Regions from separate parts of the Pseudoduganella sp. UC29_71 genome, predicted to be linked through region 1. Evidence: riboswitches for the same ligand, from Rfam matches in the RefSeq annotation. Region 1 holds a riboswitch; each other region holds the start of a gene.

Evidence for each region. Region 1 has a riboswitch for cobalamin ahead of ACFJI2_RS11695 (TonB-dependent receptor). Riboswitches for the same ligand answer to the same signal wherever they lie in the genome.
Region 2: it holds a riboswitch for cobalamin, as region 1 does, so the genes downstream of both, ACFJI2_RS03560 (TonB-dependent receptor) here and ACFJI2_RS11695 (TonB-dependent receptor) in region 1, are expected to answer to the same signal.
Region 3: it holds a riboswitch for cobalamin, as region 1 does, so the genes downstream of both, ACFJI2_RS25225 (TonB-dependent receptor domain-containing protein) here and ACFJI2_RS11695 (TonB-dependent receptor) in region 1, are expected to answer to the same signal.

What each region holds. Positions count from the first base shown of each region.
Region 1 covers NZ_CP170549.1:2,671,197-2,680,847, reverse strand. The annotation lists gene ACFJI2_RS11720 (TonB-dependent receptor) at 1-722, shown strand, start outside; gene ACFJI2_RS11715 (transposase) at 974-1,750, shown strand; gene ACFJI2_RS11710 (MFS transporter) at 1,861-4,398, opposite strand; gene ACFJI2_RS11705 (hypothetical protein) at 4,553-4,711, opposite strand; gene ACFJI2_RS11700 (hypothetical protein) at 4,932-6,605, shown strand; cobalamin riboswitch at 6,644-6,861, shown strand; gene ACFJI2_RS11695 (TonB-dependent receptor) at 6,951-8,948, shown strand; gene ACFJI2_RS11690 (hypothetical protein) at 9,059-9,238, shown strand; gene ACFJI2_RS11685 (LysE family translocator) at 9,315-9,651, shown strand, end outside.
Region 2 covers NZ_CP170549.1:789,041-798,691, forward strand. The annotation lists gene ACFJI2_RS03535 (OPT family oligopeptide transporter) at 1-1,368, opposite strand, end outside; gene ylqF (ribosome biogenesis GTPase YlqF) at 1,524-2,474, shown strand; gene ACFJI2_RS03545 (class III extradiol ring-cleavage dioxygenase) at 2,563-3,366, opposite strand; gene ACFJI2_RS03550 (hypothetical protein) at 3,446-4,303, opposite strand; gene ACFJI2_RS03555 (M1 family metallopeptidase) at 4,300-6,504, opposite strand; cobalamin riboswitch at 6,567-6,815, shown strand; gene ACFJI2_RS03560 (TonB-dependent receptor) at 6,880-8,847, shown strand; gene ACFJI2_RS03565 (thiol:disulfide interchange protein DsbA/DsbL) at 8,990-9,640, shown strand.
Region 3 covers NZ_CP170549.1:5,665,329-5,674,979, forward strand. The annotation lists gene cobT (nicotinate-nucleotide--dimethylbenzimidazole phosphoribosyltransferase) at 1-54, shown strand, start outside; gene ACFJI2_RS25215 (adenosylcobinamide-GDP ribazoletransferase) at 68-850, shown strand; gene ACFJI2_RS25220 (histidine phosphatase family protein) at 930-1,508, shown strand; cobalamin riboswitch at 1,514-1,742, shown strand; gene ACFJI2_RS25225 (TonB-dependent receptor domain-containing protein) at 1,808-3,658, shown strand; gene ACFJI2_RS25230 (FecCD family ABC transporter permease) at 3,676-4,698, shown strand; gene ACFJI2_RS25235 (ABC transporter ATP-binding protein) at 4,695-5,468, shown strand; gene cobO (cob(I)yrinic acid a,c-diamide adenosyltransferase) at 5,465-6,085, shown strand; gene ACFJI2_RS25245 (cobyrinate a,c-diamide synthase) at 6,079-7,440, shown strand; gene ACFJI2_RS25250 (bifunctional adenosylcobinamide kinase/adenosylcobinamide-phosphate guanylyltransferase) at 7,437-8,081, shown strand; gene cbiB (adenosylcobinamide-phosphate synthase CbiB) at 8,075-9,109, shown strand; gene cobD (threonine-phosphate decarboxylase CobD) at 9,102-9,651, shown strand, end outside.

The DNA.
Region 1 (9,651 bases):
CGGAGAACCTGGATGTCGGGCTGGAATACTACATGACGCGCGAATCCTACGTCTCCGCCAGCGGCTTCGCCAAGGACATCATCAGCCGTCCCGGCCAGCGCGTCACCACCTACTCGCTGGCGCAGCTGGACCAGATGTTCGGCACCATAGGCCTGACCGAAGCGCAGCAGCAATCGGTGACGGCCAGTGGCGGGCGCGACAAGCACCTGGTGGAAATCACCGAGCCGTTCAACATCGACACCAAGCTCAAAGTGCGTGGCGTCGAGCTGACCTGGCAACAGCCGCTGGACATGCTGCCGGTGAAGGGATTCGGCCTGACCGCCAACTTCACCTACGCCAAGCAGACCGACTCGGCCAAGAACGCCCCGCCGGTCGCCGGCGTCCCGCCGCGCACCAACAACCTCACGCTGTACTATGAGCGTAACGGGCTGAACGTGCGGGTGGCGCGCCAGTACACGGCGGCGCACGTGGTCAACACCAGCACCGGCCTGAACGTGCCTGGCGGCGCCTACGCCTACACCACCGAGCGCGCGCAGGTGGACGCCTCGGTCGGCGTGAACCTGAAGCAGATGTTCAACTTCCGCTACAACACCGACCTGACGTTCAGCGTCTGGAACGCCAACAAGGCCATTAGCCAGACCTACACCCAGTTCAGCAACGCCATCTTCGACGAGTACAAACCCGGCGCCAGCTACACCCTGTCCCTGCGCACCTCGTTCTAAACCCTCAGCAAGCTCTCCCCGCCCGGCCTCCGCGCCGGGCTTTTTCCATCCGGGGTCAGGTCCGGCATCGCGCCGCGAGCTCATCACTCGGGGTCAGGTCCGGCATCGCGCCGCGAACTCTGCAGTATCTGCGGCAGGTCAACAAGGGCGGACCGGGATGCTGGTAGCGTAGAAGGATGACACGTCCACTTCGAGTTGAGTTTTCCGGCGCGCTGTATCACGTTACTTCGCGCGGCGATCATTGCGAGGCCATGTACCTCGACGACAAGGACCGGCTTGCCTGGCTGGCCATATTGGCGCGCGTATGCAAGCGGTTCAACTTTGTCGTGCATGCGTTTTGCCAGATGGGTCACCACTATCATTTGTTTGTGGAAACCGTGGAGGGCAACCTGTCGCGCGGGATGCGCCAGCTTAACGGCGTGTACGCGCAGCACTTCAACCGGCGGCACCAGTTGGTCGGGCATCTCTTTCAGGGGCGCTATCACGCCATCCTCGTTCAAAAGGAAGCGTACTTGCTGGAACTGGCGCGCTACCTGGTCCTGAATCCGGTGCGCGCCAACATGGTCCAGTCGCCGGCAGAGTGGCCGTGGAGCAGTTACGCCTACATGCTGGGTAACAAGGAGCCGCCGGAATGGCTGGACACGGATTCGATACTGAGCCGGTTCAGCTCGATACGGATCAAGGCGGTACAGGCTTACATTGAATTCGTAGCGGCGGGGAGCGGCCTGGGCAGCCCGCTGCTGAGCGTAAGCCATCAATTGCTGCTGGGAGACGCCGAGTTCGTCGAACGTTACCGCGAGTGGGCAACCGATGTCCCGCTAAGCGGTCTTTCCAAGACGCAGCGGAGGTTGGCGGCCCTGACGCTGGAAGAATACAAGCAACGTTATCCGGACCGAGACGAGGCGATGGCCAAGGCGCATTTCTCCACCGTCTTCACGATGGCGCAAATTGCCGAGTTCTTCAAAGTCTCTGTCAGAACGGTAAGCCGCGCGGTAGAAAAATTCGAGCGAGAACGTGATTTGGCGTGATGCCGGATCTGACCCCAAGCGGAAATGGCGTGATGCCGGATCTGACCCCCGACGAAAAAAAAAGCCCAGCGGGCGGGGGCCGGCTGGGCGGAAGCTACGTTGGTCCGGTGTTACGCGGAGGCACCGTAGGGAGAGATGGGGATGATCTTGCCGTGCTCGTCGTAGTGCAGTTCGGTGACCTTCACCGAACGCAGGTGGGTGACGCCGTCGGACAGGCTGCTGTCGTGGTAGAACAGGTACCAGCGGCCTTCGAATTCGCAGATGGAGTGGTGCGTGGTCCAGCCGATCACCGGGGTCAGGATCTGCCCCTGGTAGGTGAAGGGGCCGTAGGGGCTGTCGCCGGTGGCGTAGCACAGGAAGTGGGTGTCGCCGGTGGAGTAGGAGAAGTAGTATTTCCCTTGGTATTTGTGCATCCACGGGCCTTCGAAGTAGCGGCGGTCGTGGTCTTCGGCCCGCAGTTCGTTGCCGTGCTCGTCGAGGATGACGACCGGGCGCGGCGCTTCGGCGAACTGTTTCATGTCGCCGCTGAGGCGCGCGACGCGCGCTTGCAGGGCGGGCTGGCCGTCCGCCGGTTCTTCGTTGGCGGCGCTGTAGACGTTGTCGCGGTATTTTTGCAGCTGGCCGCCCCAGATGCCGCCGAAATACATGTAGTGCTCGCCGCCGTCTTCAAATACCGCCGGGTCGATGGAGTAGCTGCCTTCGATCGGCGCGGCTTCGGGAATGAAGGGGCCGGCCGGGTCGTCGCCCACCGCGACGCCGATCTGGAAGATGCCGTCGGCTTTCTTGGCGGGGAAGTAGAGGTAGTATTTGCCGTCCTTGAAGGCGGCGTCCGGCGCCCACATCTGGCGCTCGGCCCAGGGGACGTCCTTGACGTGCAGGGCGACGCCGTGGTCCACGGTGTCGGCGCCGGGGCGTTCCATCGACAGCACGCGGTAGTCTTCCATGGCGAAATGGTCGCCGTTGTCGTTGAAGGCGATGCCGGCTTCGATGTCGTGCGAGGGGTAGACGTAGAGGCGGCCGTTGAATACGTGGGCCGACGGGTCGGCCGTGTAGATGTGCGAGACCAGCGGCTGCGAGATGGCGCGCGCTTTGAGTTGCTGCAGTTCGTCCTGCTTCAGTTCTTGTTCTGGCATTTCTGTTACCTGATCGTTGGTGGGGATTAGCGCTGGGCGGCGGCGCGGCGCTGGCCCAGTTCTTGTTCGATGGTGCGTTCGGGTCGATTTCCTGATGTCGTAGAAGGCCAGGCTGGCCACGCCAAGCAGGAAGGGGATGGAGGCGTAGATGCTGACCGAGAGCTTGATGCCGGCCGGCACGGCTTCGGGCTGCACGGCCAGCAGTGCGTCGTAGCCGATCATGGACAGCAGCGCGGCCACCAGCGCGCCGCCGATGCTCAGGCCGGCCTTCAGGCCGAAGATCATGGCCGAGAACAGCAGCGCGGTGGCGCGGCGGTTGTTTTTCCATTCGGAGTAGTCGGCCACGTCGGCGATCATGGCCCACAGCAGCGGGATGGTGATGCCGTAGAAGAAGCCGTGCAGGGTCTGGGACAGGAACACCAGGCCGATGGAGCTGGGTGCGTAGAAGTAGAAGGCCAGCATGAACAGCGTGGATACCAGCAGCGCGGCGCCGAACACGTCGCGCTTGCCGAAGCGGTCCGCCAGCGGCTTGGAGAAGCCGATGCCGATGATCATCATCAGGATGCCGGCGGCGTTGAACAGGCTGAAGCCGGAGGTGGCGGCGTCTTCCGGCCACTGGAACTTGGTCAGGCCGACGCTGGTGAGCACGGAGTTGAGGCCGTTGATGAACCCGACGAAGCCCACGTCGCGCAGGAAGGCGGCCAGCGCGGCCTCGTCCAGGTAGGTCTTGAAGTAGAAGATGTACATGCCGCCCTTCAGGGCCAGCGTGATGAACACGAGGATGGTCAGCACCAGCATCACCACCCACGGACGGTTGCCGAGCAGGTCGTTGATGTCCTGGCGGACGCTGGAGCGCTGTTCGGCGGTGGGCACGATGCGCTCTTTGGTGGTGAAGAAGGTGACCAGGAAGCACAGCGTGCCGGCCACGGCGAAGATGATCATGGTGTTCTGGAAGCCTTGCACCTTGTCGCCGCCGCCCAGGATGAGCACCAGCGGCAGCAGCAGCACCTGGATGATGAACTGGGCCACCATCACGGCCACGAAGCGGTAGGCCGACAGGCTGTTGCGCTGTTCCATGCTGCCGGTGAGCACGCCGCTCAGCGCGGAGTAGGGCAGGTTGTTGGCGGAGTAGATCAGCATCAGCAGCACGTAGGTCAGCGTGGCGTAGATGACTTTGCCCTGGTGGCCGAGGTCGGGCACGCTGAAGGCGAGGATGGCGACCAGGCCGAAGGGCACCGAGGTCCACAGTATCCACGGGCGGAACTTGCCCCAGCGGGTGACGGTGCGGTCGGCGATCAGGCCCATGATGGGGTTGAAGCAGGCGCCTACCAGTCCGCCGATGAAGATGATGCTGGCGGCGGCGTTGGGCGCGATCCTGGCCACGTCCGTGTAGAAGAACGCGATGAAGGTCAGCAGGGTCTGGAAGATCAGGTTGGCGGCCAGGTCGCCCAGGCTGTAGCCGATTTTCTCCATCGTGCCGAGCTTGGCGGCGGAGCTGTCTGCAGTGTTTGTCATGTCGTCTCGTGTTGTATTTATCAGTGCGCAATCAAAAATGAATAGCGCTACCATTTTGCGATGGTGACTGATTTACGAGCGGACGTCAACTGTGGAAGGAGGGGAAACGAACGGGAGGGAAGGCGGACCGCCGGCAGCGGCCCGCCGGCAAGTCTTAGGCTGGGGGATAGCCGTCCATGTAGGGGCGGCCCATGTGTTCGATGATCTTGCGCAGCTTGGCTTTCAGGAAGCGGGTCCAGCGGCGCACGTCGGATGGCGATGGGCTGTTGGTGGCTTGGCTGATGCCGTACGGGGTGTAAGACGAGAAATTCATGGTGCTTCTCCTGCTGTGGATTGCGATGTAGTCATGATAGTGCAGCGCAACATATAAATCCAATTGCAAATATCGATGCCTGATATTCACTGATCGGATATCGCTCCGATACTGGCATACTGCGGCCTATGTGCTAAATTGTTCATATTGCATAAATTGCAAACTTGGCGGGCACATGAGGAACATGGGGACCAGGCGATGGGCATCGTGGCGGTGGGCGATGTGGCTGCTCGGCGCGCTGTACGCGGCGGCGGTACTGTCTGTGCTGCCGTTCGCCACCAACGACGGGCCGGTGCACATGAGCTTCGCGCGCTTGCTGGGCGGCGGACTGGACTCGGGTGTCCTGCAGGCGCAGCACTACCGGGCCAATGGCGCGCTGCATCCCAACTTGGCCGTATACGGGCTCGCCGTGCTGCTGCTGAAGGGGATGCGGCCGGAACTGGCCGAAGCGCTGGTCCAGCTTGCTTGCCTGCTGGGGCCGGTGGCCGGCATGGCACTCGTGCTGGGCCAATTTCAGCGCAGGCAGCAGTGGGTCGCGTTGTTTGCCTTTCCGCTCGCGCTGCACCAGCTGTTTTTCCTGGGGCTGTACAACTATTGCCTGTCGGTGACGGGTTTCCTGGTGAGCATTGCGGCGCTGATGTGGATGCAGAAGCGGCCCGGCGCCGCGCGCGCGGCGGCACCCATCGCCGCCCTATATTTCACATACTTCTCGCACGCGGCTGGATTTCTGGCGGCCATGGTGGCCACCGGCGTATTGACGGCGCTGAGCTTTGCCGCCGCCTGGCGTGAGCCGGGCGCGGATGCGGAGGAGGCCGTGCGGCGGCACGCCAGGCATGCTGCGGTGCTGATGTCGCCGCTGCCGCTGGCGCTGCTCGCCATGGGCGGCGCGCCGGACGCTGCCGGTACCGGGTTCGCGTTCGGCGCGCCGCTGGACCAGCGGCTCAAGAGCTTTGCCATCCTGTCGCCGCTGAATCTGCAGCACACCCCGCTCGACCGCTACCTCGTGCCCCTGCTTGCCGCCGCCATCCTGGGCAGCGTGGCGGTATTGGCCGTTCTGGCTGCGCTGGCCGCACTGGCTGCGCCGGCGGGCCGGTCCGCGCTGGCGCCGGCAAGGTTCCCCGTGAATGGGCGGGCACGCGCGGCGCTGCTGTTGTTTGCTGCCTTGCTGGCCTTGGCGCTGGCTTTTCCTGATACCGCAGGCGGCGGCTGGACTCACTACCGCCGCATGCAGATGTTCCCGTATTTTGCAGGCTTGCTTTGCATGGCTTGCCTGCGGCTGCGGCGGCGCGTGCGCAACGCGCTGGCGGCGCTGGCGATCGCGGTGTCGCTGGCGCTGCTCGCCGGCGGTACCTGGCGCCAGCAGCGCATCAAGCAGCAGCTGGCGCCCATGCTGGAAGTCGAGCGGCTGGTGGGACGGCACTGCACGGTGCTGCCGCTGCTGCTGGACGACGGCGGCGCCTGGGCGTCCGGCATGGCCCTGCCGCCCAAGTACCGCCCCTTCTTCCACGCCGCCACGCGCCTGGAGCTGCACGGCGACCGCGTGGCGCTGTTCAACTATCTGGCGCGCTTGCAGGTCTACCCGGTGCAGTTCAAGCCCGGGCAGGATACCCAGGCGCTGCTGTTCCACTGGCTGCCCCAGCAGGAGGGGACGGCCGTGGCGCGGGTGGACATCGCGGGCTACGAACGGGCCAGCGGACAGGCCGTGGACTACATACTGCAGTGGGGCGCGCTGCCATCCGCGCCCGCGCCGCTGCGCGCCGAGGTGCTGCGGGCGCTGGCCGGCTATGCGCCGGTGTACACCGCGCGCGGCGGCGCGGTGCGGCTGTACCGGCGCGCGGCCCCGGCCGCCGGCGCGGGGCCGCGTAGCCATTGCGCGCCCCCGGCGCCGGACTAGCCCCGCGCATGGCGCTGGACTGGGCAAGCTTGGCAAACGTATAATGCGCCCGCTCTGGTGCCCGCGCGCGAAATCTCGCCCGCAGTTAAACGGGAAACACAGGCTGCGCAAGCGGCCCGGTGTGCTGCCCCCGCAACGGTTAGCAAGCGCCGTCATGGACGGCAGGCTGTCTCTCTACGCCACTGTGCCCACGCATGGGAAGGCCGGACAGCCCGTCTTGCGAGCCCGGATACCGGCCAGGGCAGGTGGAGGCGTGCCGCTTGCGGCTGCGCGCTTTCTTACGCAATCGCGCCTACGGGGAAGTGGGGAGGATTGCCATTCGCAGCACCCCAGCAGGATCATTCCATGCCAGATTTTCCCATCGAAGCCCCGGTCGCGGCCGTGCAGGTACAGGGCCATTACAACAACAGCGTCGGCACCTCGGATGCCGCCAGCCAGGGCGTGGTCACCGCCGCGCTGATTGCCAACCGCCCGGCGCTGCGCCCCGGCGAGCTGCTGGAGTTCGTGCCCGGCGTGATCGTCACGCAGCACAGCGGCGACGGCAAGGCCAACCAGTACTTCCTGCGCGGCTTCAATCTCGACCACGGCACCGACTTCGCCACTTATGTGGACGGCATGCCGGTCAATATGCGCACCCATGCGCACGGCCAGGGCTATACGGACCTGAACTTCCTGATCCCCGAGCTGGTGGACCGCATCAGCTACAAGAAGGGCACCTATTATGCGGACGAGGGCGACTTCGCGTCCGCCGGCGCCGCCCACATGGCCATCGCCAACAAGCTCGATGGCGGCACGGCCACGCTGACAGCAGGCCAAGGCCAGTACCTGCGCGGCCTGGTGGCGAACTCGGCGCCGGTGGCCGGCGGCAAGCTGCTGTACGCGCTGGAACTGGCGCACAACAACGGCCCGTGGCAAGTGCCGGAAGCGTTCCGCAAGCAGGCCGGCGTGCTGCGCTACAGCGCCGGCCCGAAGGAGGACCAGGTCAGCGTCACGGCCATGGCCTACAAGGGCGCCTGGCACGCCAGCAGCCAGATCCCGCAGCGCGCCGTGGACAGCGGCGCGCTCGATCCCTACGGCACGCTGGACGCCAGCGACGGCGGCGTGACCGCCCGCTACAGCCTGTCCTTCGGCATGAACAGGCGCAGTGCGGACAGCCAGCTGCAGGCCAGCGCCTACGCGGTGCGTTCGGACCTGACGCTGTACAACAACTTCACCTATTTCCTCGACGACCCGGTCAACGGCGACCAGTCGCGCCAGACCGAACGCCGCAAGATGCTCGGCTTCGATGTGACGCAGACCTGGTTCGGCAAACTGGGCGAGCGCGACATGAGCAACCGCATCGGCCTGCAGGCGCGCCGCGACGATATCTCGCCGCTGGCGCTGTACAGCACCGCGCGGCAGCAGGTACTGCGCACCATCACCGAGTCGGCCGTGAAGGAAGGCAGCGCCGGCCTGTGGTTGGATAATACCGTCCAATGGAACGGCTGGCTGCGCACCGTGGCCGGCGCGCGCTACGACAGCTACCGTTTCGACGTGGCCAGCAACATCGCCGAGAACGCAGGCAAGGTCGATGCGCACATTGCCTCGCCCAAGCTGGCCGTGGTGCTGGGGCCGTGGAGCAGGACCGAGTTCTTCCTGAACGCGGGCACCGGCTTCCATAGCAACGATGCGCGTGGCACCACCGTGCACCTGACCCCGAAAGAACGCGAGCCGGCCGAGCCGGTCACGCCGCTGGTGCGCACGCGCGGCTCCGAGCTGGGCCTGCGCACCGAACTGGTGCCCGGCCTGCAAAGCTCGCTGGCCTTGTGGCGCTTGCGCTCCGCTTCCGAGCTGGTGTTCTCGGGCGATGCGGGCGACACCAGCGCCAGCCGCGGCAGCAAGCGCTCGGGCGTGGAGCTGAACAACCATTACATCGCCAACAGCTGGCTCCTGTTCGACCTGGACCTGGCCTATTCGCGCGCCCGCTACACGGAACGCGACGAGGCCGGCGACTACATTCCCGGCGCGGTGGGCAAGGTGGCTTCCTTCGGCGCCACGGTCACCGGCCTGGGGCCGTGGTCCGGCGCCTTCCAGATGCGCTATTTCGGCCCGCGCCCGCTGATCGAGGACAACAGCCAGCGCTCGGCCTCCAGCGCCATCGCCTACCTGCGCACCAGCTACCGCCTGGACCGGCATTGGCAACTGTCGCTGGACGTGTTCAACCTGTTCGGCCGCAAGATCAACGACATCGACTATTACTACGATTCGCGCCTGCCCGGCGAACCGGCGCCAGGCGTGGGCGACACCCATTTCCATCCTGCCGAGCCGCGCTCCTGGCGGCTTTCGCTACGGGCGGCGTTTTGATAGATATCCATTTTGATATAGCTTATTCGAAATTAGTAATTGGTAAGACATGGCCATGCCTCCTATGATGAAATCCGCAGGTTTGCGTGTTTTGCAGATGGGAGACGGAGATGGGACAGCAGCAACAGCCGAGCAAGGAACAGATTCGGCAATATATGGAAGCACGGCAGGCACAGCAGTGCCCGCCGCCGTCGATGCCGGAAATCCGGCGCCAGCTGGGCTGGGGCTTGATCGCCGCCAATGAGGAGCGGGATGCGTCTTGTACTGGCCGGGAAGCCAGCACAGTTTAGTGGGCTTTCTGGGTAAGTGTATCGGTACTGTATTGGTTAACTGGGCTAGCATGGGACTCTTGACAAGGAGAATCCCATGGAACTGCTGCTGCCGCTGGCCCCGCTGATGACGTTTGCGTTCGTGTCGTCCATCACGCCCGGTCCCGATAACATCATGCTGGCCTCGTCGGGGATCTGGTTCGGTTTCCGCCGCTCCATCCCGCATATGCTGGGCATCACTGTCGGTTTCGGTGTGTTGCTGGCGATCTGCGCGGCGGGCGTGGGCACGCTGGTGATGGCGGTGCCGGCCATGCAAACGGTGCTCAAGGTGGCTGGCTCGGCCTATCTGCTGTACCTGGCCTGGCAGATGCGCGCCATGAATTTCGACCGAGAGGCCGAACAGACGCACCATCCCCTGGGCTTCATGGGCGCGG
Region 2 (9,651 bases), 1.9 Mb from region 1:
GATCAGCAGCGCAACCTGCTGCTTCCAGGGCGTCGCGTCGACCAGCTGGCCGGTCTTCAGGTCCTGCAGGTTGTCGTTGCCGATCACGGCCACGGCCAGCACCACGGTGGTGACGAACAGCGCGTAGGCGATCAGCGCATGCGCCACTTCAGGCCCCATCATGTGCTTGCCCACCGCGCCCACCGACAGGGCGGCGCCCAGCACGGTCAGGATGGCGATGCCGGACACCGGCGAATTGGACGAACCGATCAGGCCCGCCATGTAGCCGCACACGGCGGCGGCGAAGATGCCGGCGATCAGGATATAGCCCACGCCCACGGCGATCAGCGCCGGCGCCACGCTATGCAGCACGCCGCCCTGCAGGAAGGTGGCCAGCAGCCAGCCGGCAGGCACCATGGCGATCAGGGTCACCAGGCCGACGATAAAGATCGGCATGTCCTGCTCGGTGCGCGGCAGCACGCCGCCGTTCAGCTTGGACTGGCGCGACGCCTCCATGGCCGATTTCAGGCCGCCGATGACCGGCTTGGCCAGGCCCGCCAGGGTCACGATAGCGGCCGCGCCGATGGCGCCCGCGCCTATCATGCGCACATCCGTCTTCCACACTTTCAGCGCCCAGTCGGCCGCCGACGCGTCAGCCATGGGCTGGGCGGCGGTCAGGATGGGCACCAGCACGCCCCAGGCGATCGCCAGGCCGGCCAGCATCGCGATGCCGACGGTAATGCCCATCAGGTGGCCCGCGCCGATCAGCGCCAGCGAACTGGACGCGCCCAGGCCGGTGGCGCCGTTGCCGGTGCGGAAATACACGGCCATCTCGCCCGCCATCACCTTCACGGCCGCGCCGGCCGCATACAGCGCCGAGGCCACGCTGCCCAGGATCACGGCCATCAGGCCGGCCTTGCCCTCGGCGGCGCCGGCGCGCGAGGAAGTGCCCACTTTCAGCACTTCCGCGGCAGCCACGCCTTCCGGATAGGGCAGGTCCGAGGTCGACACCAGCGCGCGGCGCAGCGGCACCGTGTACATCACGCCCAGCACGCCGCCGATGGCGCAGGCGCCGAAGGTCGGCCAGAACGGCACATTGGCCCACCAGCCTATCATCAGCAAGCCGGGCAGCACGAAGATCACCGACGCCAGCGTGCCGGCGGCCGACGCGATGGTCTGCACGATGTTGTTTTCCTGGATGGTGGCGTTCTTGAAAGCGCTCAGCAGCGCCATCGAAATCACCGCCGCCGGGATGGACGTGGCGAACGTCAGGCCCACTTTCAGGCCCAGGTACACCTGCGCCGCCGTGAACACCAGCGTAATCAGGATACCGAGGATCACGCCGCGTGCTGTGATTTCACCGGGCGTGGACGGGGAAGCTTTAGTCATGTTTCACAACTCCATGTATATATAAATATTTATAAAATGGAAAAAATTTGTGCCTCATCATAGCCGACCTTGACGTAAACGGGAACCAAACCGGCGCCCCGCGCACGCGAGCAGGTAAAATAGCGGATTACACGTTTGGCGCAGAAGGCAACAGCATGGCAATTCAATGGTATCCGGGGCACATGAACGCCGCCAAGAAAAAGGCGGCCGAGCAGATGGAGAACACCGACCTGGTGATCGAGGTGGTGGACGCGCGCCTGCCCGAAGCCAGCTGCAACCCCATGGTGGAAGAACTGCGCCTGTTCCGCCAGCGCCCCTGCCTGAAGATCCTGAACAAGGTGGACCTGGCCGACCCCGCCGCCACGGCCGCGTGGGTGGAATACTACGACCGCCAGGAAGGCGTGACCGCTTACGCCATGACGACCAAGAAGCCGGGCGACGTCGCGCGCATCCCCGACATCGCCAAATCGCTGGCGCCGCACCGCGGCGTGCCGACCAAGCCGCTGCGCATCATGATCATGGGCATCCCCAACGTCGGCAAATCGACGCTGATGAACGCGCTGCTGAAAAAGCGCGTGGCCAAGGTGGGCGACGAGCCGGCGGTGACGAAGGTACAGCAAAAGCTGTATCTGGACAAAAACACGGTGCTGGTCGACACGCCCGGCATGCTGTGGCCCAAGATCGCCATGCCAAGCGACGGCCTGATGCTGGCCGCCAGCCACGCGATCGGTTCCAACGCGCTGATTGAAGAAGAAGTGGCCGAATTCCTGGCCAACGAAATGCTGCGCCGCTATCCCGAGCTGCTGGCGGCGCGCTACGGCTACAAAAACCTCGAGGAGATGGACGGCATCGCCGTGGTCGAAGGCATCGCCGCCAAGCGCGGCTACCGCCAGAAGGGCGGCGACTACGACTACGAAAAAGCGTCCCACATCTTCCTGCAAGACTACCGCACCGGCGCCCTGGGCCGCATCTCCCTGGAAACGCCCGCCACCCGCGCAGCCGCGCTGGCCGCCTTCGCCGAAGAACAGCGCATCAAAGCCGAACTCGCCGCCGCCAAAGCCGCCGCCAAGGAAGCCGAGCGCATGAAAGGCAAGCGCGGCACCTGAGCCACGAAAAATGTTGCACCCACAAATGGGGTCAGGGTTAATTATTTTGGAAATATTTCCAAAATAATTAACCCTGACCCCATTTTTTTTAGCCGAAGCGGAAGCTGGAGACGGCGAGGCTGCCCATGAAGGCGTCTTCGTGGTAGACGTTGGCGGCGGCGTCGCCGGCGGCGGCGCCGTGGGCGACCATCAGCGGCAGCAGGTGCTCTTCGCGCGGGTGGGCGGCGCGCGCGGCCGGGGCGTCCGCCCAGGCCAGCAGGCGCGCTTCGCGCTCGGCCGGGGGCAGCGCCATCGAGGCGCGCAGCCAGGCGTCGAACTGGTGCGAGGCGGCCGCGCCCGCCGCGCCGAACTGGCGCAGGTTGTGGTAGCTGAGGCCGCTGCCGATGATCAGTATCCCTTCTTCACGCAGCGGCGCCAGCGCGCGGCCGATGGCGATGTGCTCGGCCGGGTCCAGGCCTTGCTTCAGCGATAGCTGGACGATGGGCACGTCCGCCGCCGGGTAGATCGGCTGCATGGCGGAGAAGGTGCCGTGGTCGAAGCCGCGCTGCGGGTCGAGGTGGGCGGCGATGCCGGCGCCGGCCAGCAGTTGCTGCACGCGCGCGGCCACTTCGGGCGAGCCGGGGGCGCTGTACTGGATCTCGTAGGTGTAGGCGGGGAAGCCGCCGTAGTCGTAGATCATCGGCGGCTTGGCGCTGGACGAGATCAGCGGCTCGCGCGCTTCCCAGTGCGCCGTCACCACCAGCACGGCCTTGGGCCGCACGCCCAGCTGGCGCGGGATGTCTTCCAGCGAGGCTTTCAGCGCGTCGTAGCGGCCGCCGTACTGGTCGAGCATCCACGGCCAGGGGCCGCCGCCGTGGGACAGGAAATAGGTGGGGAGTGCAGTGCTGGACATGGATTGCTCCTAGTTTTCGATGCACTTACTATAGGCTTGCCCACCTTGTTCATCAATGGTGTTTTTGTGGATGGATTGTTCAGGATTTGTTAATGATAGCGATGAGGGCGAACAGCCGCGCGCTGCGCATCCAGGCCAGCAGCACGGCGATAATCTGCGTCAGCAGCAGCGCGAACAGGAAGCCGGCCAGGCCGGCGTGGGGCAGGTGCACGCGCGCCAGGCCCAGTGCGGCGGCCACAGCCAGGCCAGCCAGGGTAATGGCGATGTAGCTGCCGGCCACATCGCCCGGGCGGCGCGCCAACAGCCGCAGGCCGTGCCACCAGGCGACGACGGCGGAGCGGCGCCGGCGGTCCGCCGCCAGCACGGCGCGGCCGGCGTCCAGCGTGGCCAGGGCCAGTGCGAGCAGCAGGGCGGCAAGGGCGTCGGCCGCGCCGCGCAGGTATTGGCCGTCGGCGGGCGTGATGGCGCTGTCGGCGTCCAGATTGGCGAGGTGCTGCAGGCCGCTGCCGGCGCCCAGCGCGGCGAGCAGTGGCACGGCGGCCCATAGCAGCATGCGGAACATGCGCGGATACTCGGCCACCGCGCCGGCGAACAGTTCGCGGAACACGGGCGTGCCGTTGAAGCGCGCGGCGGTGGCGACGGCGCCGGTGAGCAGCGGCGAGAGCAGCAGCGTGGTCACGAGCGCGACGCCCGCGCCCAGCTGGATGGCGAGCTGATTGCGGTGCGTTTCGCCCATCAGGTCGGCGATGTTGGACAGGTCCAGCCGCTGCGCCAGTTGGGCAGCGTGCACGGAGTGGTCGAAGGCGGCGCTGAGCTGGCTCCAGAACGGCAGCGTAAGCGCCAGCGTGGGCAGCAGCAGGGCGATGGTCCACAGCGCCAGCAGGCGCCATTGCAGCGCGGCGCGCGCGGCGGACAGGCAGGTGTCGGTCAGTTTCATATCGTTGCGATCAGGGTCAGGAGGGCTTGCGCGAGCGCGGCCAGGTCGAAGGTCCAGCGGCGCGAGGCGGTGCTGTCGGCCTTCAGCGTGCGGCTGTCGTCGAGTTTATTCGTGTCCAGCAGGTGCTTGCGTTCCGGGTCCAGCTCGGCCGATACGGCCTTGGCCGGCTTTTGCCAGACGAAGCGCTGCCAGCGCTCGCCGTTCTGCGGGTCCCATTTGACGGTGTCGCTGCTGCCGTCGGCGAAGCGCACCAGCAGCGTTTGCGGCACGGCTTCGCCGCGCCGGCGTACCACCACTTCGGTGCGGAAGGGGTAGGGGCCGGTGCCGGGCTTGGCGTCGGGATGGGCCTTGTCCCATTTCTCGCGCGCTTCGTCGATCTGCTTGTCCACCTGCTCCTGCGTCAGCGCCACGCGCTTGCCGTTGACGATGCTGCTGCCCGGCTGCGGCAGCACTTCTTCGCTGCTGACCGATTGCACGCGGTCGTCCACCTTGCCGGTGCGGTAGACCTGCTGCGCGAACACGCGTTCCACCAGCGCGCGCTGGCCGCTCGCTTCGGCCAGCGTTTCGCGCAGGTCGGCGGTGCTGGGGTGGCGGAAGCGCCAGCGCTTGTAGTATTCCTTGAAGGCCTGTTCGGTGGCTTGCTTGCCCAGCTGCGCTTCCAGATCGTGGAACAGGATGGCGCTGCGGTTGTAGGCCGGGCCTATGCCTTGCAGGCGCGAGTATGCGTTCTGGCCGGCCGGGTCGGCGGGATTTTCGCGCACCGCGCCGCCCATTTCGAAGTGGAAGCCGTCGAACGCCGGCGAGATGCCGATGGCGCGCATCCATGCCAGCGCGGGATGGATCTGTTGCCCGCGTTCGCGCGCCATGCGCATGTTCCAGTATTCGTTCAGGCCTTCGTCGAGCATCGGTTCCTCGAATTCGTTGGAGGCGAGGATGCCGTAGAAGTAGCCGTGGCCGAATTCGTGGATGTTCACCAGGTCCAGCTCGAATTCTTCCAGCGAGCCTTTTTCTACCTTGGTGTAGCTGTCGGCGGTGTAGAAGGTGGGGTATTCCATGCCGGCCGCCGCGGTGGCGTTATGCGGCGGCAGCACCACGGTCAGGGTCTTGTAGGGGTAGGGGCCGAGGGTTTTGGAGTAATAGGTGAGCGCGTCCTGCGCCGCCTTCAGCGACGGCGCGGCGCTGGCCGCGAACTCCGGCGTGTACAGCACCTTGATGCTGACGGGCGGGCTGCCCGCGCCGCTCCAGCTGGCGGTGAGCGGGGCGGCGTAGCGTTTGTCGGCGGTCCAGGCGAAATCGTGCACGTCGCCCTGCACGTAGTGGTGGGTGAGCATGCCGTCTTTCTCGACCGGCGCGCCTTGCTGCTCGCCGGTGGCGCCCACCGTGTACTCCTTGGGCGCGGTGAGCTTCACGTCGTAGCTGCCGAAGTCGGCGTAGAACTCGGACTCGGCGTGGTATTCGTGCACGTTCCAGCGCGGCTTGGTGGCGCCGCGTTCGCCCGCCAGTTCCAGCACGCCGATCTTGGGGAACCATTGCGCCACCAGGTGGAAGCTGCCGAAGTAGCCGCTGCGCGCCAGCAGCCGTGGCAGCTGGCTGTGGAAGTCGATGGCCAGCGTGGTGCTGGCGCCGGCTTCCACCGGCTGCGGCAGGTCCAAGCGCACCACGGTGCGGTCGCTGGCCGGGCCGCCGTCGGGCTGGACGAAGGACTGTTCCACCTTGGCGCCGCCTTGCGTCACGCTGCGCAGGTCGATGTGGCCCCACTCGCCGTCCTTGGGATCGGCGCTGAACATGCCGCCGCCCATGGCGCGGTGCTCGGTGAAGAAGGTGGTGCCGGCGTGCTCGAAGGCGTTCAGGTAGAGGTGCAGATAGACCGTGCGCACCGGGTGCGCGCTGCGGTTGCGCCAGGTGAGCTGCTGCTTGCCGTCCACGGTGTGCTTGACCGGGTCCAGCGTGGCGTCGATCTTGTAGTCCACCACGCGGTCCGACAGGGTGGGCTCGCTGCCGGTGCGCGGGCCGCCCCAGGCGGCCGGCGCGCTGGGCGTGGCCACTGCCGCCGCCTGCGCGGGTGCAAAGGGGATGCCGGTGTCCGTGTAGGGTTCGGGGATGGCGATGACCTGGACTTGCGCCAGCGCCAGTGCTGCCAGCGTGGCGGCCGTGGCCAGCGCGGCGGCGGCGGCCAGTTTGCGGTAGTGGTGTGCGTTCATGCCCGCCACTATAACCAAGCACATGATATTTTGCCAACGAAATTGCCGGGGCGATGGCAGGAGTATAATGGCGGCGTTTTGGTGCCCGCGTCCATGCCCATGGATGCAGTTAAACGGGAAACACAAGGCAGCCAGCGCTCATCGGCAGCGCGGCGGCCAAGGTGTGCTGCCCCCGCAACGGTACGCAAGCGCCGCGCTGTCGATTGCGCGGCAGGCTGGATCGACAACCACTGTGCAGGCTTGCCTGCGCCGGAAGGTGATCCCGTCCCGTCTTGCCAGCCCGGATACCGGCCAGACAGGTGGAAGCGCGAACAGCCTTCCGTTGAATCCGCCCTGCGGGGACGCAGGCGGATGCTCACTACGCGTAAAGAACACATGAACAACTCGAATTCCCGCTGCACGCCGGCACCGCTGGCGCTTGCCGTCGCTCTTTGCTTCGCCGCTCCGGCCTTCGCTCAAACCGCCGCGCAAGCGCTGGCTCCGGTGGTCGTCACCGGCGCCCGCTTCGACAGCGACCCGTCGCTGCTGCCCATCGGCGCCACCGTCATCAGCGCGGCCGAGATCCGCCGCTCCGGCGTGAGCGACGTGAACCAGGCCATCCGCAAGATCGGCGGCGTGCTGGGCCACCAGAGCCTGGACGGCAGCCCGGACTTCGCGCTGGACCTGCGCGGCTTCGGCACCAACAGCAGCCAGAACATGGTGGTGATGCTGGACGGCGTGCGCTTGTCCGAAAACGAGCTGAGCTCGGCCATCCTGTCCACCATCCCGGTCGATTCGGTCGAGCGCATCGAGATCACGCGCGGCGGCAGCAGCGTGCTGTTCGGCGACGGCGCCACCGGCGGCGTGATCCAGATCGTCACCAAGCGCCCCGGCGCGCGCACGGCCGGCACGCACGGCTCGGTGTTCGGCGAAGCGGGTCAGCTGGGCTTGCGCGAAGGCCGCGCGGCCATGACGCACAGCACGGACAGCTGGGCTTTCGACCTGTCCGGCGGCGCGCTGGACACCGACAACTACCGCGACAACAACAAATTCAAGTCGCGCAGCGTGAACGCCGGCGCGCAAGTGGCGTTCCCGGATGGCCGCGCCGGCGTGCGCCTGTCCAGCACGCGCCAGGATTCGCGCTTTGCCGGCTCGCTGAGCCAGGCGCAGTTCGACACCAACCCGCGCCAGGCGTCCACGCCGGATGACTTCGGCTCGCTCGACAGCGACCGCTTCACCGCCTTCATCGAAGCCAAGGTGGCGGGCTACGACCTGGCCGCCGAGCTGTCGCACCGCCGCAAGGAGCTGGAGGCGACCTACTTCTTCGGCACCGGCTCCGCCGCGCTGGACTATGAAAGCAAGCAGACCCAGTTCTCGCCGCGCGTGCGCAAGCTGGGCCAGTTCGGCGGCGTGCTGAACGAGGCGGTGGCCGGCATAGACTTCATCGACTGGACCCGCGACCAGAAGGGCGCCATGCCGGTCAAGGCCACGCAGAAATCGAAGGCGCTGTACCTGCGCGACGAAGTGAAGTGGGACGCCTTCCGCCTGGCCGCCGGCGTGCGCCGCGAGCTGTTCGAGAAGCAGAACGCCGACGCTGCGCCATGGGCCACCGCCAATTACGACGTGACCCAGGGCCTGAACGCCTGGGACATGCAGGGCAGCTATGCGCTGTCGCCGAAAGCCACGCTGCACGCCAAGATCGGCCACAGCTACCGCGTCGCCAACGCCGACGAGAACGGTTACACGCCGGTGCCGAACACCGTGCTGCAGCCGCAGACCTCGCACGACCTGGAGCTGGGCACCACCTACACCGACGGCAGCGGCAAGCTGTCGGCGCGCGTGTTCCGCCACGAGCTGCGCAATGAGATCTTCTACGATCCGACCGCCGGCGCGTTCGGCTTCGGCGCCAACACCAACCTGGCGCCGACCAAGCGCCAGGGCTTCGAGCTGGACGCGAGCGCCGAGCTGGCGCGCGACTGGACCTTGAGCGGCCACTACCAGCGCGTGAAAGCCACCTTCACCGAAGGCGCCATGTCCGGCCGCGAAATGGTGCTGGTGCCGAAGAACGTGCTGAGCGCGCGCCTGACCTGGACCCCGGCCGATGGCCAGACCGCCGACATCGGCGCGCAGTGGGTGGACAGCCAGCGCTTCGGTTCCGACTTTGACAACAGCTGCATCGCGCGCATCCCGTCCTACACCACGCTGGACGCCCGTTACGCGCGCAAGTTCGGCGCCTGGGAAGTGGCGCTGTCCGGCCTGAACCTGACCGACAAGAACTACTACGGCATGGCGTTCCAGTGCCGCGGCGGCATCTACACCTCGGACGGCCGCCAGCTGAAGCTGTCGGCACGCTACGAGTTCTGAAGCGGGCTTGACCGGGCTTGACCGGCCTTAATTGCAGCTTAAAGTCCCCGCCAGCCGGGGATTTTTGCTATCCGGCCTGATGGCAGGGGCAAAAAAATGGTAATCTCGCGGCGTTTGCCACTCTTACTCTAGAAGGACCACTATGCGATTTCTGCGCCTGATCATTGCCGCCGCCGCCCTGTCGTTCACCGCAGCCGGCGCTTCCGCTGCTGAACCGAAGGAAGGCGTGGACTACACCACGCTGGCTTCGCCTGTGCGTACCGACACCGGCAAGAAAGTGGAAGTCATTGAATTCTTCATGTATTCCTGCCCCCACTGCAACGCCTTCGAGCCTTCTTTGCATGACTGGGTGGCCAAGCAGGGCGACAAGATCGCCTTCCGCCGCGTGCACTTCCCGGCCGGCGGCCCGAACGACGCGCAGGCGCACGCCTACCTGACGCTGGAAGCGATGGGCAAGCTGGACGAAATGCACAACAAGATCTTCCGCGCCATCCACGTCGACCGCAACCGCCTGAACAAGGATGACGCGATGACGGATTTCCTGGTGAAGAACGGCATCGACAAGGCGAAATACCTGGAATACTTTAATTCCTTCGCCGTGCAGACTAAAATGAAGCGTGCAGCGCAAGTGATCAGCGCCTACAAGGTGGACAGCGCGCCGACCATCGTGATCGATGGCCGTTTCGTCACGTCGCCTTCGCAGGCCGGCCGTCCGGGCATGCCGGAGCAGGCTTCGCAGCAGGCAACGCTGCAAGTGATGGATTACCTGGTGGCCAAGGCCGCGAAGAAATAAGACGGGAAGAC
Region 3 (9,651 bases), 3.0 Mb from region 1:
GTGAACCAGATGGCGACCTTCGAGTCCGCCCAGGTCAGCGAGAAGTCCGAGTAAGCGCCGGACCGCCATGCACCAGTTGAGACTGTTCTTCATCGCGCTGCAGTTCTTTACGCGGCTGCCCATCCCACGCTGGGTGGGATTCGATCCCGCGTGGCTGCACCACGCGTCGCGCTACTTCCCGCTGGTGGGGCTGGTGGTAGCGGGCATCGCAGCGGCGGTGTACGCGGCGGCGGCGTGGGTCTTCCCCGCGCCGGTGGCCGTGCTGTTGTCGACGGCGGCCGGCATCTATGCTACCGGCGCCTTCCATGAAGACGGCTTCGCCGACATGTGCGACGGCTTCGGCGGCGGCATGACGCGCGAGCGCGTGCTGGAAATCATGAAGGATTCGCGCATCGGCGCCTATGGCGCGATCGGCACCATCTGCCTGCTGGCGGTGAAGTGCACGGCGCTGACATTGCTGCCGCCCGCCGTGGCGGTCGCCGCGCTGTTGCTGGCGCATCCGCTGTCGCGCCTGGCCGCTACCTCGCTGATCTGGCGCATGGAGTATGCGCGCGCCGAAGGCAAGGCCAAGCCCATGGCGCAAGAGATGAGCGGCGCGGAGTTCTTTATCGCCTGCCTGTGCACGGCCCTGCCTGCGGTGCTGCTGGGCGCCATGGGATGGTTGCCGTGGCTGGCCATCTGCGCCGCGGTGCTGGCTGCGCTGGCCGCAGCCATCTGGCTGGGCCGCAAATTCGCGCGCCGCATCGGCGGCTATACCGGCGACTGCCTGGGCGCGGTGCAGCAGCTGGCCGAAGTGCTGATCTACCTGTGCGTGCTGGCCGGCCTGGGCCACGGCGCGTGGCAGGCGTGAGCATGGCGGCCGGGCCAGCGGTGTTGACGCCGGCGCAGGCTGCACGGCCGGCTACGCGGCGCTGCCCCGGGAGCGGCCCGTGCGCCTGATCCTGGTCCGCCATCCACAGCCGCTGGTCGCGCCGGGCGTCTGCTACGGCAGCAGCGACCTGCCCGCCGCGCCGGACGACATCGAACGCGTGCATGCTGAACTGCTGGCCAGCGCCAGCATCCCGTCCGGCACGCCGCTCTACTCCAGTCCCTTGCAGCGCTGCGCCGTACTGGCCGGCCGCCTCGGCGCCCACGCGCTCGACGCGCGCCTGGCCGAGATGGATTTCGGTTCCTGGGAGCTGCGCAGCTGGGGCGACATCCCGCGCGCGGAAGTGGATGCCTGGGCTGCCGGCCTGGTGGATTACCGGCCCGGCGGCGGCGAAAACGTGCTCCAGGTGGCTGCACGCGTAGCCGCCTTCCGCGCGGACCTGCTGCGCCGCCATGGCGGGCAGGCGCCCAGCCCGCGCGCTGCCGCCATCATCTGCCATGCGGGCACGATACGCCTGCTGGTGGCACTGGAAGCGGGCCTGCAGGCCGGCCTGCCGCTGCATGACATCGCACTGCGCGCCGCCGCCGCGCCCCACAAGATCGCCTACGGCGAGACTGTCATTCTGGAAGCCGTGGCCTGAAGTCCGTATAATGGCGGGGTTTTGGTGCCCGCGCGCATGCCCATGCGCGCAGTTAAACGGGAAACACGAAGCCGCCCTCCACCAGGAAAACGGCCAACGTGTGCTGCCCCCGCAACGGTAAACAAGTGTCGCCCCCGGCGACAAGCTGCCTCCGCAAACCACTGTGCTCAGCATGGGAAGGTAAGGCAGTTCAACTTGCGAGCCCGGATACCGGCCAAAGCAGGTGGATGCGCCGCGCGCATCTGTTCAATCCAGCCCACGGGGAAGTAGGCTGGTTGCATACTATACAAAGAACTACTATGAGCTTTCCTGTAATCCGGCACGCGGCCCTCACGTCGCTGGCCATGGCTATGGCCGCGCCTTCCTTCGCCCAGACCACCGCAACCGACAGCGTGATCGTCACCGCCACCCGCTCGCCGCAACTGCAGCGCGACGTGCTGAGCGACATCGTGACCCTGGGCGCGGAAGACATCGCCCGCTCCGGCGCCGGTTCCATCACCGACCTGCTGCAGCGCCAGCGCGGCATCGAGATCGCCCGCAACGGCGGCCCGGGCACCAACTCCAGCGTATTCCTGCGCGGCGCCAACGCCAACCAGACCGTGGTGCTGGTGGATGGCGTGCGCATCGGCTCCATCACGTCGGGCACGGCCAGCTGGTCGGCCATTCCGCTGCAAGCCATTGAGCGCATTGAAATCGTCTACGGCCCGATGAGCACCCTGTACGGCGCCGACGCCATCGGCGGCGTGGTGCAGATCTTCACCAAAAAGGGCGCAGGTCCACAGTCCGTGGCCGCCTCGGTCGGCGCGGGCAGCGACAACACCCGCAAATATGACGCCAGCATCTTCGGCGCCAGCGCGGGCGATAACAGCTTCAGCTACGCCATCAGCGCCGGCCGCGAAAAGTCGGACGGCTTCTCGTCCACCAAACCCGGCAGCAGCAGCTACAACGCGGACGACGACGGCTACGAGCGCACCAGCACCTCCGGCCAGTTCGGCTATGAACTGGCCAAGGGCCACGATGTCGGCTTGGTGTTCCTGAACAGCCGCACCGATGGCCAGTTCGACAGCGGCACCAGCCGCTACGACACGCGCAGCCAGACCAAGCTGGCCAACCTGGGCGTGTTCAGCAAGAACCGGGTGATGGACAACTGGTACAGCACCGTGCAGCTGGCGAAGGCGGAAGACAAATCGATCTCCGACACCGGCGTGGCCAGCGCCTACAGCCGCATCGAGAGCAAGCAGACCGACGCCACCTGGCAGAATGATTTCCGTCTCGGCGAGGATACGCTGCAAGTGCTGCTCGGCCACCGCGAAGAGAAAGTCGTCTCCGGCACCACGCCGGCGCTGGGCAAAGTGCGCAAGACCGATTCCTATGCCGGCGCCTACAGCCTGAAGCGCGGCGCGCACCTGGCCACCTTCGGCCTGCGCGCGGACGACAGCTCGCAATACGGCACCAAGACCACCGGATCGGCAGGCTACGGCTACCGCTTCAGCAGCGCGCTGCGCGCCAGCGCCAGCTTCGGCACCAGCTTCCGCGCCCCCACCTTCAACGAGCTGTACTACCCCGGCTTCGGCTACGAAAACAACAAGCCAGAGCAGGGCCGCAACGCCGAGGCAGGCCTGCAGTACGACGACGGCGTGAACGAATTCGGCGCCAGCATCTACCGCAACAAGCTGACCGACATGCTGGTGACCACCACGCCATGCCCGGACCCGGCCCGCAAAGGCAGCTGCGCCTACAATGTGAACCACGCCATGCTGGAAGGCGTGTCGCTCAACGGCAGCCGCCGCATCGGTGCCTTCACCGTGGCCGCCAACGCGGACTGGCAGGACCCGAAAGACGAGACCACCGGCAAATCGCTGGCGCGCCGCTCGAAAAAACACGGCAGCGCCAGCGTAGAATACGCCGCAGGCGCGCTGGCCGCCGGCGCCGAGCTGCAAGTGTCCGGCAGCCGCTTCGACGACGCCGCCAACAAGAACCGCCTGGGCGGCTACAGCCTGCTGAACCTGTACGCCACCTGGCAGTTCGCGCGTGACTGGTCCGTGCTGGCGCGCTGGAACAACGTGGCCGACAAAAACTACGAAGTGGCGCGCAACTACGCCACGCCGGGCGCCAAGTTCTTTGCCGCCGTACGCTACGGTATTAAATAAGGGTACAACCAAGCACCATGCATCCACACTCCCGCAACCTGCGCACGCGAGCGACCGCCATCACCGGCGGGCTGCTGCTGTTTGTTATCGGCAGCCTGCTGTTCTCCGGCGTGACCGGCTCGGTGTACATTCCGCTGTCCGAGATACCCGGCGCGCTGGGCGACCTGTGGAACGGCAAGGCCGACAGCCTGGCCGCGACTCTGCTCGACCTGCGCGGCAGCCGCGCGCTGACCGCCTTCGTCACCGGCGCGGCGCTGTCGCTGGCGGGCGTGATGATGCAAGCCCTGCTGCGCAATCCGCTGGCCGACCCCTACGTGCTGGGCATTTCTTCCGGCGCGGCGGTGGGCGCGCTGGCGGCGATGATGTTCATGTGCGCGGCCTGGGTGGTGGATGCGGCGGCGTTCGGCGGCGCGGTGGCCGTGTCCATGATGCTGTACTTCCTGGCGCGGCGCGACATGCGCAGCGGTTCGGCAGCCGAAGGCGGCACTGCCCTGTTGCTGCTGACCGGTGTGATCCTGACGGCGGCCTGCACGGCGCTGATCACGCTAATGCTGTCCATCGCTCCTGAAAGCCGGTTGCGCACCATGGTGTTCTGGCTGATCGGCGACCTGGCCGGCGCGCCGATGCGCTGGATACCGTGGATCGTGCTGGCAGGCGCAACGGTGTTCGCGCTGCGCAGCGCCCGCGCCATCAATGTGATGGCGCTGCACGCCGAAGCGGCCGTCACGCTGGGCATCAATGTCGGTGCGCTGCGCAAGGGGCTGTTCTTTGTCTCGGCGCTGCTGACCGCCAGCGCGGTGACCAACGCGGGCAGCGTGGGCTTTGTCGGCCTGATCGTGCCGCACGCCTGCCGCTTTGCCTTCGGTCCGGACCACCGGGTGCTGATCCCGGCCGCCATGCTGACCGGCGGCGGCTACCTGGTGCTGGCCGACACGCTGGCGCGCACCCTGTTCGCGCCGCTGCAGCTGCCGGTGGGCGTGGTGACGGCGCTGATCGGCACGCCGGTATTCCTGTACCAACTTCACAGGCTGCAGAAATGATCGCCACTGAAAAACTGAGCTTGCGCATCGGCGCGCGCACGCTGGTCGAGAAACTGGACTGGCAGGTGCGCGACGGCGAATGCTGGAGCGTGATCGGCCGCAACGGCGCGGGCAAAAGCACGCTGCTGCGCACCCTGGCCGGCCTGATTCCCGTCGATGAGGGCGGCGTGTCCATCCAGGGCCGCGGCCTGCCGGAGTGGCCGCTGGCGGACCTGGCACGCGAGCGCGCCTTCCTGGCGCAGTCGCGCAACGACGCGTTCGCCTACACGGTGATCGAAACCGTGCTGTCGGCGCGCCATCCCTACCATGGCGACCGCTATTGGGAGAACACCGACGACCACCGCCTGGCCATGGAGGCGCTGGCGGCCATGGAAGTGGCCGAGCTGGCGCACCGCAATGTACGCACCTTGTCCGGCGGCGAGCGCCAGCGCGTGGCCATTGCCGCCATGCTGGCGCAGGACACGCCGCTGCTGCTGCTCGACGAGCCGGCCAACGCGCTGGACCTGGCGCACCAGGTGAGCGTGATGCGCCTGCTGGCGCGCCTGTGCCGCGAACAACATAAAACCGTGGTGATGGTAGGCCATGACCTCACGCTGGCGCACAGCGTCTCCACCCACGCGCTGCTGCTGATGGGCGATGGCCGCTGGCTGGCCGGGCCGGTGGCGGACGTGATGCAGCCCGCCATCCTGAGCGACTACCTGGGCCACCCGATCGACGTGATCCGGCATGGCCAGCGCCACATCTTCATACCGAAGGAAGAAATCGCATGACTGAAAATACCGATATCGACGCACTGAACGAGCGCCACCGCGTGCGCATGGAGCGCAAGAAGGCCATCATCGACGCCAAGATTGCGGCGGCGGACAAGCAGATCGGCGTCATCATCGTCAACACCGGCAACGGCAAGGGCAAGAGCTCGTCCGGCTTCGGCATGGCGGTGCGCGCCATGGGCCACGGCATGAAGGTCGGCGTGGTGCAGTTCATCAAGGGCGCGATGCAGACCGGCGAAGAGCTGTTCCTGCGCCGGTTCCCGGATGAAGTGAGTTTCCATTCCATGGGCGAGGGCTATACCTGGGAAACCCAGAACCGCGAGCGCGACATCGAGAAAGCAGAACTGGCGTGGGAACAGGCCAAGCGCTTCCTGGCCGATCCGGGGGTCGGCCTGGTGGTACTGGATGAGCTGAACATCGCGCTGAAGTACCGCTACCTGGACGTGAACGCGGTGATCGCGGACCTGCTGGAACGCCCCGCCATGCAGCACGTCGTGATTACCGGACGCGGCGCGCCGCAGGAACTGATCGACGTGGCGGACACCGTCACCGAGATGAACGTGGTGAAGCATGCCTTCAAGGCGGGCATCGGCGCGCAGGCGGGCACGGAATGGTAACGTCCTCGCACATCAACGCGCCGGTGGTGCTGGTGGCGGCGGTGGCGTCCGGGCAGGGCAAGACGACTGCCACGGCGGCGCTGGCGCGCAAGCTGACTAAAATGGGCCGCAAGGTGCGCGTGTTCAAATGCGGGCCGGACTTCATCGATCCCATGCTGCTGGAGCGCGCCAGCGGCGCGCCGGTAAAGTCGCTGGATTTGTGGATCGTGGGCCGCGAAGCCTGCCGCGCGCAGCTGGCGCAGGCGGCGCTGGAAGCGGACGTGATCCTGATCGAAGGCGTGATGGGCTTGTACGACGGTTCGCCGTCCTCGGCCGACCTGGCGCGCGAGTTCGGCGTGCCGGTGATGGCGGTGATCGACGCGGGTTCGATGGCGCAGACCGCCGGGGCGCTGGTGCACGGCCTGCGCGACTACGGTCCGGTGGACATGGCGGGCGTGATCGCCAACCGCGTCGCCAGTCCCGGCCATGCGGCCATGGTGGCGGCTTCGCTGCGCGACATTCCGCTGTTCGCCACACTGCCCAAGCAGGCGCGCTCGCTGCCGGAACGCCACCTCGGCCTGGTGTTGCCTGCTGAAGTGGACGGCATCGACGAGCTGCTGGACCAGTTGGCGGACCAGCTGAACTTCGACGAGGCGGCGTGGAGCAATCTGCGCAGCACGCGCCTGGAGCTGGGCGACGCACTGGCGGCAGCCAGCGCCGGCGCAACCGCTGCCCTGGCGGGAAATGGGTCGCCGTCCGCGCCGGTGCCACCACTGGCAGGCCGCAGGATCGCCATCGCGCGCGACGCTGCCTTCATGTTCCTCTATCCCGCCAACCTGGAAACGCTGGAAGGACTGGGTGCAACGCTGGAATTCTTTTCCCCGCTGGCGGACGAGCCGGTGCCGGCCGGCGCGGACGCGGTCTATCTACCGGGCGGCTATCCCGAACTGCATGCGGAGAAGTTGTCCTGCGCGCAGCGCTGGCAGGAGTCGATCCGCGCCGCGCACCGCGACGGCATGCCCATCGTGGCGGAGTGCGGCGGCATGATGGCGCTGGCGAAGACGCTGGCCGACAAGGCCGGCGCGCCGTGGACCATGGCGGCTCTGCTGCCGGGCCGCGTGACGATGCAGGCACGACTGGCAGGACTGGGCTCGCAGGGCATGCCGACGCCACACGGCGTCCTGCGCGGACATACTTTCCATTATTCGACGCTGGATACTTCGCTTGCGCCGGCGGTACGCACGGTCAAGCATCCGTCCGGCGCGGACGGCGAAGCGGTCTACAAGCTTGGCTCGCTGACGGCGTCCTACTTCCACGCCTACTTCCCGTCCAACCCGGCGGCCATTGCCGCCATGTTCACGCGGAGCGCGGCATGACTTGCACGCTGGTGTTCGGCGGCGCGCGCTCGGGCAAGAGCGCGTATGCGGAAAAGCTGGCCACCGAGTCCGGCAAGGAGGTGGTCTATATCGCCACCGCCCGCGCCGGGGATGGCGAGATGGTAGTCCGCATCGCCCACCACCAGCGCCAGCGGCCTGCCGAATGGACCACCGTCGAAGAACCTCTCGCGCTCGCAGCGGCGCTGCGGCAGTGGTGCACGCCCGGCCGCCTGGTACTGGTGGACTGTCTTACGCTGTGGCTCAGCAATCTGATGTTCGCAGATGGTAACGATTATCCGGATGTGGGCGAGATCGCGCTGCCGGAACAATTCCATACGGAGCGCGCCGCACTGCTGGCGGTGTTGCAAGCGGCCAGCGCTGCCCCGGCGGCGGCGCATGGAGCCGCAGCTGGTGGCATGGGCGGGATCGTTGGCATGGGCGGCATGGGCGGCATAGGCGACATGGGCGACATCGTCCTGGTGTCGAACGAAGTCGGCATGGGCATCGTACCTTACGGCGCGATTTCCCGCGCCTTCACCGACGAAGCCGGGCGCCTGAACCAGGCGGTGGCTGCCGCATGCGACCGCGCCGTGTTCGTGGCGGCCGGCCTGCCGCTGGTACTGAAAGGCGCGCCATGCTGATGGGGCTGGATGCCAGCGCCATCGCCCTGCTGCTCGCGGCCGGCGTGGTGCTCGACCTGCTGCTGGGCGAAACGCCGCGCTGGCACCCGCTGGTCGGCTTCGGCAAGCTGGCCAACGCCATCGAACGGCACCTCAATGGCGGCAGCCTGCGCTTCCCGCGCGGCGCGCTCGCCTGGCTGCTGGCTGTCGCGCCGATCGCCGCGCTGGCCTGGGCTGTGACCGCTGCACCGTCCATGCTGGCCGGGGATAGCCATGGCGGCGGCATCAGCACTGTGGCCGCAACCGCCATCGGCTTCGCCCTGCACGCGCTGATGCTCTACTTCTGCATCGGCCTGCGTAGCCTGCGCGACCACAACCTGCCCATCGCCGGCGCGCTGGCCGCTGGCGACCTGCCGGCCGCGCGCCACCTGACTTCCCGCATCGTCAGCCGCGACACGGCCAATGCCTCGCCTGCCGACCTGGCCAAGGCCAGCACCGAGTCCCTGCTTGAAAACGGCAACGACGCGGTATTCGGCACCCTGTTCTGGTTCGCCGTCGCCGGCGGCCCCGGTGCGGTGCTGTTCCGTCTCGTGAACACGCTGGACGCCATGTGGGGCTACCGCAATGCGCGCTTCCTGCAATTCGGCTGCGCCGCCGCGCGCATCGACGATGCCCTGAACTACATCCCCGCGCGCCTGACCGCGCTGTCCTACGTGCTGCTGGCGCCCACGCTGGCAGGCAAGCGCCTGGCATGGCATTGCTGGCGTACGCAGGCGCCGGCATGGAGCAGTCCGAACGCCGGCCCGGTCATGTCCAGCGGCGCGGGCGCGCTTGGCCTGGCGCTGGGCGGCGCAGCCGTGTACGACGGCGAAACCGAACACCGGCCACCTCTCGGCAGCGGCAGCGCCGCGCAAGGCGCCGACATCCAGCGCGCATGGCAGCTCGTGGCGCGCACCACCGCGCTGTGGCTCATTGTGGCCGCAGTGATCGCCATCGCACTCTCGGCTGCCGGCCCTGTAACCGATGCAACGGGAGGCGTCCATGCTTGAACACGGCGGCAACCTGCGCCAGGCCACGCTGCGCTACGGGCGCGCGGACTGGCTCGACCTTTCCACCGGCATCAACCCTGAATGGTATCCAGCGCCAGCCATCGCCGGCAACGCGTGGCACCGCCTGCCGGAACCCGATCCCGCGCTCGTGCAGGCGGCGCAAGCGTATTACGGCGCGCCGCTGATGCTGCCGGTCGCCGGCACCCAGGCCGCTATCCAGGCCTTGCCATGCCTGCGCCTGCCGTCGCGCGTGGTCGTGGCGGCGCCGTCGTATGCGGAGCACGCCCACCACTGGGCGCAACACGGCCACAAGCTCAGGCAGGTGCCGTACGACGCGCTGGACGCAGCCATCTCCGAGTGCGACGTGATGGTGGTCGTCAATCCAAACAATCCCACCGGCGCCACCGTGTCGCGCGAAAAACTGCTCGACTGGGCCGCCCAGCTGTCCGCACGCGGCGGCTGGCTGGTGGTGGACGAAGCTTTCGGCGACACCGCGCTGCAGGCCAGCGTCGCCGGCGGCACGCCGGACGGCCTGATCGTGC